Regions from separate parts of the Arthrobacter sp. zg-Y20 genome, predicted to be linked through region 2. Evidence: predicted binding sites of a transcription regulator. Region 2 holds the regulator's gene; the other holds the start of a gene.
The links. Region 2 encodes LexA, which represses DNA repair genes until DNA is damaged. Its sites were predicted from a motif close to TCGAACANNTGTTCGA; they were not measured.
Positions count from the first base shown of each region.

Region 1: the regulator LexA is predicted to act here: its motif matches at 3,759-3,774, upstream of QNO06_RS10135 (DUF6504 family protein).

Region 1 covers NZ_CP126241.1:2,121,330-2,127,314, reverse strand. Annotated here, with positions in the region: gene QNO06_RS10150 (MDR family MFS transporter) at 1-1,364, shown strand, start outside; gene QNO06_RS10145 (MDR family MFS transporter) at 1,389-2,996, shown strand; gene QNO06_RS10140 (hypothetical protein) at 2,993-3,577, opposite strand; gene QNO06_RS10135 (DUF6504 family protein) at 3,916-4,227, shown strand; gene QNO06_RS10130 (DNA polymerase III subunit alpha) at 4,246-5,985, shown strand, end outside.
Region 2 covers NZ_CP126241.1:1,354,480-1,360,464, reverse strand. Annotated here, with positions in the region: gene QNO06_RS06555 (histidinol-phosphate transaminase) at 11-1,111, opposite strand; gene QNO06_RS06550 (LysM peptidoglycan-binding domain-containing protein) at 1,176-1,562, opposite strand; gene lexA (transcriptional repressor LexA) at 1,998-2,789, shown strand; gene QNO06_RS06540 (ATP-dependent DNA helicase) at 2,895-4,931, opposite strand; gene hflX (GTPase HflX) at 4,924-5,985, opposite strand, start outside.

The DNA of each region.
Region 1 (5,985 bases), 770 kb from region 2:
TCACCGCTTACCTGCTGACCTCCACCATCGGGCTGCCCATCTACGGCAAGCTCGGTGACCTGCTGGGACGCAAGAACATTTTCATTTTCGCCATTGTGGTTTTCCTGGCGGGCTCAGCGCTGTCCGGGCAGTCGCACAGCATGGCCGAACTGATCACCTACCGGGCCATCCAGGGTGTGGGCGGCGGCGGGCTGATCATCGGTGCGCAGGCCATCATCGGCGACATTGTGCCCGCCCGCGAGCGCGGCAAGTACATGGGCCTGATTGGGGCTGCCTTCGGCATCGCATCGGTCAGCGGACCGCTGCTGGGCGGATACCTGACGGACTCCTGGTCCTGGCGGTGGGTGTTCTACATCAACCTGCCCATCGGGGTCATTGCGCTCGCCGTCATCATCGGCGCGCTGCACCTGCCGCGGAACAGCGCCAAGGGTATTGCCCTGGACTACGCCGGCGCGGGACTGCTGGCCATCGGCAGCGCCGCTCTGGTGCTGTTGACCAGCTGGGGCGGCAACAACTACGCGTGGACTTCTCCGACCATCCTGACACTGGGCGCGGTTTTCCTGGCTGCCGTCGCGGTGTTCATCCCTGTGGAACTGCGGGCGAAGGAGCCGATGCTGCCACTGCGGCTCTTCTCCATCCGCAACTTCCTGATCTGCACGCTGGTGGGGCTGGCCGTGGGGCTGGCGATGTTCGGGTCCATCGCGTATCTGCCCACCTTCCTCCAGATTGTCAACGGCGCGTCCCCGACCATGTCCGGGCTGATGATGCTGCCCATGACGGCGGGCCTGCTGATCACCTCCGTCGGCACCGGACAGCTGATTTCCCGCACCGGCAAGTACAAGATCTACCCGATCCTCGGATCGGCTGTCATGGTTCTCGGACTGCTGCTGCTCTCCCGGATTTCCAGTACGACGCCGTACGGGTTCACTGCCTTGGGCATGTTCGTGCTGGGGCTGGGCATCGGAGCGCTGATGCAGAACACAGTGCTGATTGTGCAGAACAGCGTCCCGCCCACGGACATGGGCACCGGGGTGTCCACGGCCAACTATTTCCGGCAGCTGGGCGCGTCACTGGGTATTGCGGTGTTTGGGTCGCTGTTTATCCAGCGGCTCAATGACCAGCTGGCCTCGGCGCCTCGCGGAGCCGGGGATCCGGCGTCCGGCGGAGCGAACTCGATCAGCCCGGAAACCATCAAAGCCCTTCCTGCCGCCGCCCAGGACTTCATCAAGTCCGCCTTCGGTGAAGCGCTGCCGCCCATCTTCCTGCTGGGAGTGCCCTTCCTGGCCGCGGCATTCATCTTGACGTTCTTCATTGTGCAGCAGCCGCTGTCCAAAACCGCCCGTGTGGAAGCGGACGTGGAATAAGAAGCCAACCAGGAGTTGCCCCCTATGTCCCACAGAGCCCTCACGCCGCGGATCGCGGCAGTACCGCCCCGTCCTGTGCCCGCAGTGCCCAGGCACCGCGGGCAGGCCGTCCAGGAGGAGGTGGAGCCCGGACGGAACCTCGGCCTGGTCCTCACGGGCCTGCTGCTCTCGGTGCTGCTGGCCGCGCTGGACCAGACCATTGTGGCTACTGCGCTGCCAACCATCGTGGGCGACCTCAACGGGCTGGAACATCTGTCCTGGGTGGTGACCGCGTACATCCTTGCCGCCACCATCGGCCTGCCGATCTACGGGAAGCTCGGAGACCTGTTCGGGCGCAAAAGCATCTTCGTTTTCGCCATAGCGGTTTTCCTGGCCGGTTCGGTCTTGTCCGGGCTGTCCCAGAACATGGGCCAGCTGATCGCTTTCCGTGCCCTGCAGGGTATCGGCGGCGGCGGGCTGATGATCGGGGCGCAGGCCATCCTGGGGGATCTGGTCTCGCCCCGGGAACGCGGCAAGTACATGGGCTTGATTGGGGCGGCGTTCGGGCTGGCCTCCGTGGGTGGCCCGCTGCTGGGCGGCTGGATCACCGATGCCTGGTCCTGGCGGTGGGTGTTCTACATCAACCTGCCCATCGGAGCGCTGGCGCTCGCCGTCGTGATCGCCTCACTGCACCTGCCCAAACCCGAGGGCAGGCGTCCGAAGCTGGACTATGCCGGCGCGGGACTGCTGGCGCTGGCCAGCGCTGCCCTGATCATGCTGACCACCTGGGCCGGGACCACATATGCCTGGTCCAGCCCGCAGATCCTTGCCCTGGCAGCCGTGACCCTGGCCGCGGCCGGGGCGTTCATCCCGGTGGAGCGCCGCGCCCCGGAACCCATCCTTCCGCTGGGGCTGTTCCGCAACCGGAATTTCCTGCTCCCCGTGCTGGTGGGCATCTCCGTCGGGATCGCGATGTTTTCCACCATTTCCTACCTCCCGACCTTCCTGCAGATGGTCAACCGCGCCACCGCCACCCAGTCGGGCCTGATGATGCTGCCCATGATGGGCGGGCTGCTGCTCACCTCCATCGGCACCGGCCAGCTGATCTCGCGCACGGGACGGTACAAGGTCTATCCGGTGGCCGGCTGTGCCGTGATCATTGCCGGACTGGTCCTGCTGTCCCGGATCTCGGATACGACGCCGTACGGGTTCACGGCATTGGGGATGCTGGTGATGGGCATGGGGATCGGGATGCTGATGCAGAACCTGGTGCTGATTGTGCAGAACAGCGTGCCGGGCAGGGACATGGGGGCAGCGATCTCCGGGGCGAACTATTTCCGGCAGATCGGTGCCTCGTTCGGCATTGCACTGTTTGGCTCCATCTTCATCCACCGGCTGGGCAACGAAATGGCGGCGGCGCCGCCCGGGGCAGGGGCCGCCGCGGGCGGAGACATCAACTCGCTCAGCCCGGCCATGCTGCGCAGCCTGCCCGCACCGGCGCAGGACTTTATCGCCGCCGCGTTTGGGCACGCGCTGCCGCCCATCTTCCTGCTGAGCGTGCCCATTGTGGCGGCAGCCCTGGTGCTGTGCCTGTTCATCAAAGAGATTCCGCTGTCCACAACAGTGCGGGTGGAGGCGAAGGAAGAGGCCTAGGAGATGCCGTAAGTGAACAGCATGTACAAGAGCCACAGGATCAGTGCCAGCACGGCGCTCTGCCACACCAGGGAGGGAATGATGTACAGCCGTGCCGCGAGCTTCTTTCTGCCGTTCTGGAGCGCTGCAATAAAACCGCCTACGGATGCGACCAGGGTGAGGATGCCGAGGATGGCAATGAGGTCAACAAGGCCGCCCCAGCCGGAACCATAGGCGTAGTCGCCCATACTGCCGGCCCAGACAATGAGGGGCATCAAGGCCAGGGCCCAGCCGAGGGTAACGATGACGATGCCGGCGATTGCCCCGCCGCCGAAGCGCTCCCGGGGTGCTTGGGGGAATTGCTGGTACGGGTTTCCAGCCGTTGGTGCCCCCGGGTACGGGTTTCCAGCCATGGACGCCCCGGGGTACGGGTTTCCCTGCATTGGGGCACCGTTATACGGGTTCTGGTAGGCCCCGGCGTACCCCGGCGGCGGACCGGGTTGCTGCTGCGCCTGTTGCTGCGTCTGTTGCTGGGAGGCCTGCGGGTCCTGGAGGGGAGGCTGTCCGGCGGGCGGCATGCCGGTGTGCATGGCAGGGTCCATGGTTGGCTCCATCGGTTGGGGACGGGAATCTGGAACCAGTGTGCACCAGGCGGGCGTGTTTAGCCCGTAACCCCTTGCCCGGGTGTGGATGAACGGTCCGTCAGCGGGGACCAAAATACCGGATCCGGCACCTCGTGGTGCCTATTGTCCGCCGCTGGTCGTACACTGAAGATGACGCTGTTCGAATATATGTTCGAATTAGTTGCCGGCTGTTAACCAACAGGGAAACCACCAAGGAAACCAACAGGGAAACTACCGCCGGCAACCAGTGCAGCCAGTAAAAACCAGCGGGGATGGCGGCGTGCGGTGTGCACGTGCCGGGCGGGGAGGGAAGCTGAATGGGTGTCTTCAGCGAAGCAATAGAGGTGGTTTGCTCGCCCGCGGGCAAGCCCCTGCGGCTGGTGTGGGGCGGGCACACCTACAAGGTGGGCGCTGATCCGGTGCGCTGGTATGAACGCCGCAACTGGTGGGAAGAGGAAACCCGGGCCGAACGCGGCCACGGCGCCGGACTGGTGGATACCGAGATCTGGCGGGTTCAGGCCCGTGTCAGTGAACACTCCGAGCTGCGCACCTTGGACCTCTCGCACCACGTGAACACCGACCGCTGGCGCCTGATACGGATCCATGACGCACTGAGACCCAGTGCCTGAGGGGACAGCACCAACCCCATGAGCTTTATCCACCTGCACGCAGCCACTGCCTTCAGCGCCCACTACGGAGTGTCCTGGCCCGAGGAGATGGCCGCTGCCGCTGCTGCCGACGGCGCCGATGCCCTCGCCTGCACCGACAGGGACGGGTTGTACGGCACCGTCAAGCATCTGCGCGCCTGCATGGAGGCAGGAATCGACCCCATTGTGGGAGTGGACCTCGCCGTCCTGGACGAACACAACACCGTCACGGGCCGGGTGGTTCTCCTGGCCCGCGGATCCAACGGCGGCGCCGGCTACCGTGCCCTGTGCCGGCTGATCTCCGCAGCCCACGCCGGCACCTCGGCTTCCCGGGCACGCACCGGCAAACCCGTAGGCGTCACCATGGAGCAGCTGGCCGCCCATGCCCGGGGAACACTGGCAGAAGACGGAACTCCCATAGGGGAGGCCGGGCAGCCGGTGCTGACGGTGCTGGTAGGCCCGCAGTCCGACGTCGGCGTTGCCATGCGCAGCCGCAGCTATGCCGTGGCGCGTACCCTCTTCGCCCGCTGGCGCTCGCTGATCCCTGCGGGGGCGCTCGCCGTCGAGGTGGTGACGCACCTGGCCCCGCCGGGGGAGAACCTCAGCCTCGCCCACGCGGTGCGGATGTTCCGGCTGGCCGATGAGATGCGCGTACCCGCCATCCTCACCAACGCCGCGCGGTACGTGGATGAGGACGGCGCCGCCACCGCTGACGTGCTCGACGCCGCGCGCTCGCTGACCTCGCTGTCCCGGCTCCCTGACCTCCAGCCCAACGGGCAGGGCTGGCTCAAGGGCACACGCCAGATGACGGCACTTGCCCGGGAGATCAGCTCGGAAGCGGGCTACGGCTCCGGGGGAGCGGCACGGATGCTGGCTGACACTGCGGCGCTCGCCGATGACTGCCGGATTGACCCGGTGGCGGACATGGGCTGGAAACAGCCAGTGGTGCCGGAAGCATCGGTGATCGGCATCACCGCCGAACCCATGACGGAACTGCGCCAACGCTGCGAAGCGGGGATCACCCGCCGGCTGCGCGTGCAGGACTCCATCGCCGAGGTCCAGATGCGCAACCGGCTCGAACACGAACTGGGCATCATTGAACGGCTCGGCTTCGCCTCCTACTTCCTCACGGTCGCCGAAGTTTCGGCCATGATCACGGGAATGGGGGTACGCGCCGCGGCCCGCGGCTCGGGCGCCTCCTCGCTGGTGAACTATCTGCTGGGAGTCAGCCACGTCAACCCGCTGGACCACGACCTGATCTTTGAACGCTTCCTCTCCCGGGACCGCTCCACGCTGCCGGACATCGACATCGACGTCGAAAGCGCCGAGCGGCACAATGTGTACCACCGCATCTTCGAACGCTTCGGCTCCGAACGGGTCACGCTGATGAGCATGCAAAACGGTTACCGGGCCCGCGGAGCGGTGCGAGACGCCGGACTGGCCCTGGGTATGGATGAAGCCGACATCGGAGCCGTGGCCAAGCAGCTGTGGCGCTTCTCGGCGCGCAACTTCCGTGAGGCGCTCGCCGAAAAACCGGAACTGCGCGAAATCTCCGGCCAGGTGGAAAACAACAAGCAGTTGGACCTGCTGGTAGATCTCACCGAACGGCTGGACCGCCTGCCCCGGCACATCTCCATGCATCCGTGCGGGGTGATCCTGGGGGACAAGTCCCTGCTGGACCGCACCCCGGTGCAGCCCAGCGGACTGGGCTTGCCCATGTCCCAGTTCGACAAGCACGAC
Region 2 (5,985 bases):
GACGGGCGGCTCAGGCGGCGAGCAGTTCCTGCAGCCGGGTCAGGAACGCCGTGGTTTCCGCTTCGGTACCGGCGGTTACCCGCAGGTGCCCCTCAATGCCGATGTCACGGACCAGGACACCGGCTTCCAGCAGCCCTTCCCAGACGGCCCGCGGGTTCTCCATCCCGCCGAACAGGACAAAGTTGGCGTCCGACGGCGCCGGGGCCAGTCCCATAATGGTGAGTTCCCGGACGATCCTGTCGCGCTGGGCCTTGATGTCCTCAACGTTGGACAGGAGGGCATCGGCGTGCGTCAGGGCTGCGTTGGCCGTGGCCTGGGTAATGGCGGAGAGGTGGTACGGCAGCCGGACCAGGCGCAGGGCGTCGGCGATCTGCGGCGCTGCGGCCAGGTAGCCGATCCGGGCCCCGGCCAGGGCGAAAGCCTTGGACATGGTCCGGGAGACGATCAGCCGCTCGCGTCCGGGCAGCAGCTGCAGGGCGCTGGGGGTTTCCGTGTGGGAGAACTCCGCGTAGGCCTCGTCCACCACGACAACTGCGTTGGAGGCGGCGCCGGCATCGTAGGCCGCCTCGATGGCGTCCAGTCCCAGGGCGGTGCCGGTGGGGTTGTTCGGGGTGCAGAGAATGATGATGGTAGGCGCCTGTGCCCGGACCTGCTCCGCCACGGACTGCGGGTCCAGGGTGAAGTCGGCTTCCCTTGTGCCGGTGACATAGGCGGTTCCCGTGCCGCTGGCGAGCAGCGGGTACATGGAGTAGGTGGGCGGGAAGCTCATGGCCTTCCGGCCGGGGCCCCCGAAGGCCTGCATGATGTGCTGCAGGACTTCGTTGGAGCCGTTGCCGGCCCAGATGTTTTCAGCGGTGAGGCCGTGGCCGAGATAGGCGGCCAGGTTTTCCCGCAGCTGGGTGAACTCGCGGTCCGGGTACCGGTTCAGGCCGGCAACTGCCGCCTGGACCTCGGTAACGATCGCTTCCCTTACATGCCGGGGCAGCCCGTGGGTGTTTTCATTGACGTTCAGCAGGATCGGCACATCCAGCTGCGGAGCTCCGTACGGGCTCAGGCCGCGGAGGTCTTCCCGCAGGGGAAGTCGGTTCAGGTTTTCCAGCTGTTCACTCACCCGTACAGCTTAAGGCGCTGCGGCACCCGGCGCGGAATCCGGTGTCCCGGCATGAAGTTCCGGGCTAGGAGGCGACGGGGATGTAGAGCTGCCGGCCGGCCGGGACCGTGGCGTTTTCCAGGTTGTTCAGTTCCACGATGTCCGCAACGACGTCCCGGGGATCCCGCTCCGGTGCGTATTCGGTGGCGAGGGACCACAGTGAGTCGCCGGTGGAAACGGATACCTGCAGGGTGCGTGTAGTTTCCGGTGAGTTCCCGGTGGCCATGGCAGGGGCGGTGAAGAAACCCGCAAAGACCAGAAGTGCAGCGGTGGAGAACATCAGGGGTGCGCCCACCAGGACGAGCCGTCCGCGGCGGGTGAGGCGCAGCGGTGCCTGGCTGCGCGCGGCAGCGGAGGCGCCGGCCGGGGCACTGGGACGCACCGAAGCGTTGGGAAGTACGTGTACTGACATGTCAATACCTTTCCGGTCCGATGAGCAGCTCCCGCGCCGTCCGGACAATCCCCGGCAGGACCGGGTATTGCGCGGGGCTTAGAAACTGCATTCGAACATCTGGTGGATCCTGCGAGGTGTCACAGGACCATACTCGAACATACGTTCTAAGTTGTACTCGAACATTTCTAGCACTTATCTACGAACATTGTCGAGACTCGCTCGAATATATGTTTGAAAAACTTGCCGCGCTCCCTTAGCGTTGAACCTGTCGGGAAAGCGGTGATACCAACTAATCACCCGGCACTGACAAAACTGAGAAAACCGGGAAACCGGGACGCCCGGGAAACCGGGAAAAGCGACAAAACGGTACGGCCAGCACCGCAGGCACGGCCGGCACATAAAGAAGAAGCCATCGGGTCCGCATCCGCGGGCCTACCGTGAAGGGAAGCCGACGTGGCCCGTGTTACCAATGGCAGCACCCCCGCCCCTGCCGCGCCCGCTCCGGCAGTGCGCACCAAGGGCCTCACCGCCCGGCAGACTAAGATCCTCGAGACCATCCAGCGCTCGGTCAGTACCAACGGCTACCCGCCCTCTATGCGGGAAATCGGAGACATCGTCGGTCTGGCCAGCCTCTCGAGCGTTACCCACCAGCTGAGCCAGCTGGAAAAGCTGGGGTACATCCGCCGGGATCCTAAACGGCCCCGGGCCATGGAAATCCTGGTCCCCCTGCTGCTTCGCGACGCGCCTTCAACCCGCCGCAGCGCATCCGGTTCGCCGGACGGTTCAGCGGCGGAAACCGGCTCAGGGTCCACGGCGGGGGCAGCATCCGGCGCCGGCAGCTCACATGTCTTCGACCTCACCACCGCGATCGACACGGCCATGGTTCCGCTCGTGGGACGCATTGCGGCCGGCGGGCCCATCCTGGCGGATCAGCAGGTGGAGGAAGTCATTCCCCTGCCGCGCCAGCTTGTTGGCCACGGCGACCTGTTTATGCTCCGCGTGTCCGGCGACTCGATGGTGGACGCTGCCATTTGCGACGGAGACTGGGTGGTGGTGCGGCGCCAGCCCACGGCAGAGAACGGCGATATTGTTGCCGCCCTGCTGGAGGACGAAGCGACGGTCAAGACCTTCCGCCAGCGCAACGGCCACACCTGGCTGCTGCCGCAGAACACCCGCTATGAGCCCATCCTCGGCGACGAAGCCACCATCATGGGCAAGGTCGTATCGGTCATGCGTTCTCTCTAGGGCCGCACGCACCAAAAACAGCGCCCATAAGTACAGCGCCGCCGGCTCCCTGCCGACGGCGCTGCTGCGTTCCTGCCTCGCGCTTCCCCCTGGACGGGGCCCGGCCTAGGTCCGGGTGCCTGCGGGCTGAGCTGAGAGGCGTTCAAGGGCCTGCAGCACCACGCCGCGGTCCGTGGTGGACCAGAACGGGGGCAGGGCAGCCCTCAGGAAGCTGCCGTAACGGGCGGTGGCGAGCCGGGAGTCCAGGACGGCCACCACCCCCTTATCACCGGAGGCCCGGATCAGCCGGCCAGCGCCCTGCGCCAGCCGGACGGCGGCGTGGGTTGCCGAAACACTCATAAAGCCGTTGCCGCCTGCCTTGGCCACCGCACGGGTGCGGGCCGTCATCAGCGGATCATCGGGACGCGGGAACGGAATCCGGTCCATGATGACCAGCCGGCACGAGGCACCAGGGACATCCACGCCCTGCCACAGGGACATGGTTCCGAAGAGGCAGGTCGCGTCGTCATCGGCGAACTGCTGTACCAATGCGGACATGGTGGACTCGCCCTGGCACAGGATCGGGAAGTCCACCCGTGTGCGCAGGGCATCAGCCGCTTCCTCGGCTGCACGCCGGGAAGAGAACAGACCCAGTGCGCCGCCGCCGGAGGCCTTGATCAGCGCCTCAATCTCGTCCAGTTGCTCCGGGGATGTCCCCCGCCCCGGTTTAGGCAGGTCCTTGGCTACGTAGAGGACACCCTGCCGGGGGTAGTCAAAGGGACTGCCGACGTCGGTGCCGTTCCATTTCGGGGCACCGCTGCCCAGGAGTCCCAGGGCGCCGGCCACCGGACCGAATTCTGCTCCGATGGCCAGGGTGGCGGAGGTCAGGACCACGGTGTGACCGTCGAAGAGCCCTTCGCGCAGCCGGCCGGCCACCGACAGTGGGGCCACGTTGATGGTGGGCGGTGAGTCTTCTTCGGGCGCCGTGTATCCGGCACCGGGAGAGAACGTGCTGGGGCGCGATGCCCAGACCACTTCACCGGAGTTGCCGGCATCAAGAATGCGGTCGCACATTTCCTGCACGGCCATGAGCCGGGAACGGGCCATCTGGCGCCCGCCGTCCACGTTCTCGCCGTCGGGCTTGGAATCTGACAGCGCTGTGCGGGCCGAGTCGCGTACGTGCCCCAGGACCATCTCCTGGTCCTCGGACAGTCCCGCGGCCAGCAGACCGGACGGGACCGGTGCGAAGACCTGGTCGAACGCGCGGCCGGCAGCGGCCAGCGGCTCCAGGGCGGCGGAAGTGTGTTTGCGGGCTGCGGACACGGCTGCGGAGATAACGGTCCCGGACAGCTGTCCGGTGACGGCGCCGGTGACGCGGTCCTGCAGCTCGTGGGCCTCGTCAATGACCACCACGTCGTAATCGGGCAGCACGGCCAGACCCTCAAAGGCGGCGATGGCCAGCATGGCGTGGTTGGTGATGACAAGGTCCGCCACGGCCGCTTTGGCCCGGGCCTGCTCGCTGAAGCACAGTTCCGCCACGGGACACTTCTGCGCCCCGAGGCACTCCATGGAGGTCACGGAGACTTGGCGCCAGGCCCGGTCGCTGACACCTGGCAGCAGTTCGTCGCGGTCCCCGGTTTCTGTTTCCTGTGCCCACTCCTGCAGGCGGACGACGTCGCGCCCCAGTGCCGAGGTGGGTCCCCCGGCGGGCGCTGGGTGGGACACCGCCTGCTCGTGCATAAACAGCGTTCCCGCCTCGTCTTCCTCGGGGAACCCGCCGCCGGTCTTGTGGACGCAGACGTAGTTACTGCGGCCCTTGAGCAGGGCGACATCCACTTCCCGGGGCAGCTTGGGCGCCAGGGTCTTCAGCAGGCGCGGCAAGTCCCGGCCCACAATCTGGGACTGCAGGGCCAGGGTGGCCGTGGAGACCAGGGCAGGCTTGTCGCTGTCGAGGGCATGGGCAATCAGCGGAACCAGGTACGCCAATGACTTGCCGGTGCCGGTGCCGGCCTGGACCAGCAGGTGCTCGCCGGACTCGATCGCCTCGGCCACCTGCCGGGCCATCTCGTGCTGGCCCGGCCGGTTCTGTCCGCCCATGGACGTGACCGCCGTGTCCAGCAGCTCCAGTACCTGCTCCGGCACCTGCTGCGTCTTCCTACCCATGGGTTACGAACGGCTCCAGCTCTGCAGCGAGCCCTTCACGGACCTTCACGTGCAGCCGGGTACCGGTCTCCACATGGTCCGTGGACAGGATCTCTGCGTCCTGCTGGTGGAGCCGGGACACAATCTCGCCGCGCTCATACGGCACCAGCAGTTCCAGCTCCACTCCCGGGCGCGGAATGCCTTCGGAGATCGCCTGGAGCAGCTCCGGGATGCCTTCGCCCGTGCGGGCCGAAACCACCACATACCGGCTTTCGCGCTGGCGCAGCCGTTCCAGGACAAACGGATCCGCGGCGTCGGCCTTGTTCAGCACAATGATCTCAGGCACCTTGCGGGCGTCCACCTCGGCAAGGACGGTGCGGACGGCCGCAATCTGGCCTTCCGGGTCCGGGTGCGAGGCATCAACTACGTGCAGGATCAGGTCTGCGTCCGCTACTTCTTCCAGTGTGGAGCGGAAGGCCTCCACTAGCTGCGTGGGCAGGGAACGGACAAAGCCGACCGTGTCCGCCAGCGTGTAACCGATCCCGTCTTCCGTCTGTGCCTTGCGGATGGTGGGATCCAAGGTGGCGAACAGGGCGTTCTCCACCAGCACGCCGGCGTCGGTGAGCCGGTTCAGCAGGGAGGATTTGCCGGCATTTGTATAGCCGGCAATGGCTACCGAGGGCACGGCGTTGCGCTGCCGGTTGGCACGCTTGGTCTCCCGCGCCGGCTTCATGCCCGCAATTTCGCGACGCAGCTTGGCCATGCGGGTGCGGATCTTCCGGCGGTCCAGCTCGATCTTGGTTTCACCGGGACCGCGCGAGCCCATGCCCGCGCTGGCGCTGCCCACCTGGCCGCCGGCCTGGCGGGACATGGATTCACCCCAGCCGCGCAGGCGCGGGAGGAGGTATTCCAGCTGCGCGAGCTCAACCTGGGCCTTACCTTCACGGGACTTGGCGTGCTGGGCAAAGATGTCCAGGATCAGGGCCGTACGGTCAATGACCTTGACCTTGACAATGTCTTCCAGTCCGCGGCGCTGGGACGGAGCGAGCTCGCTGTCCACGATCACTGTGTCAGC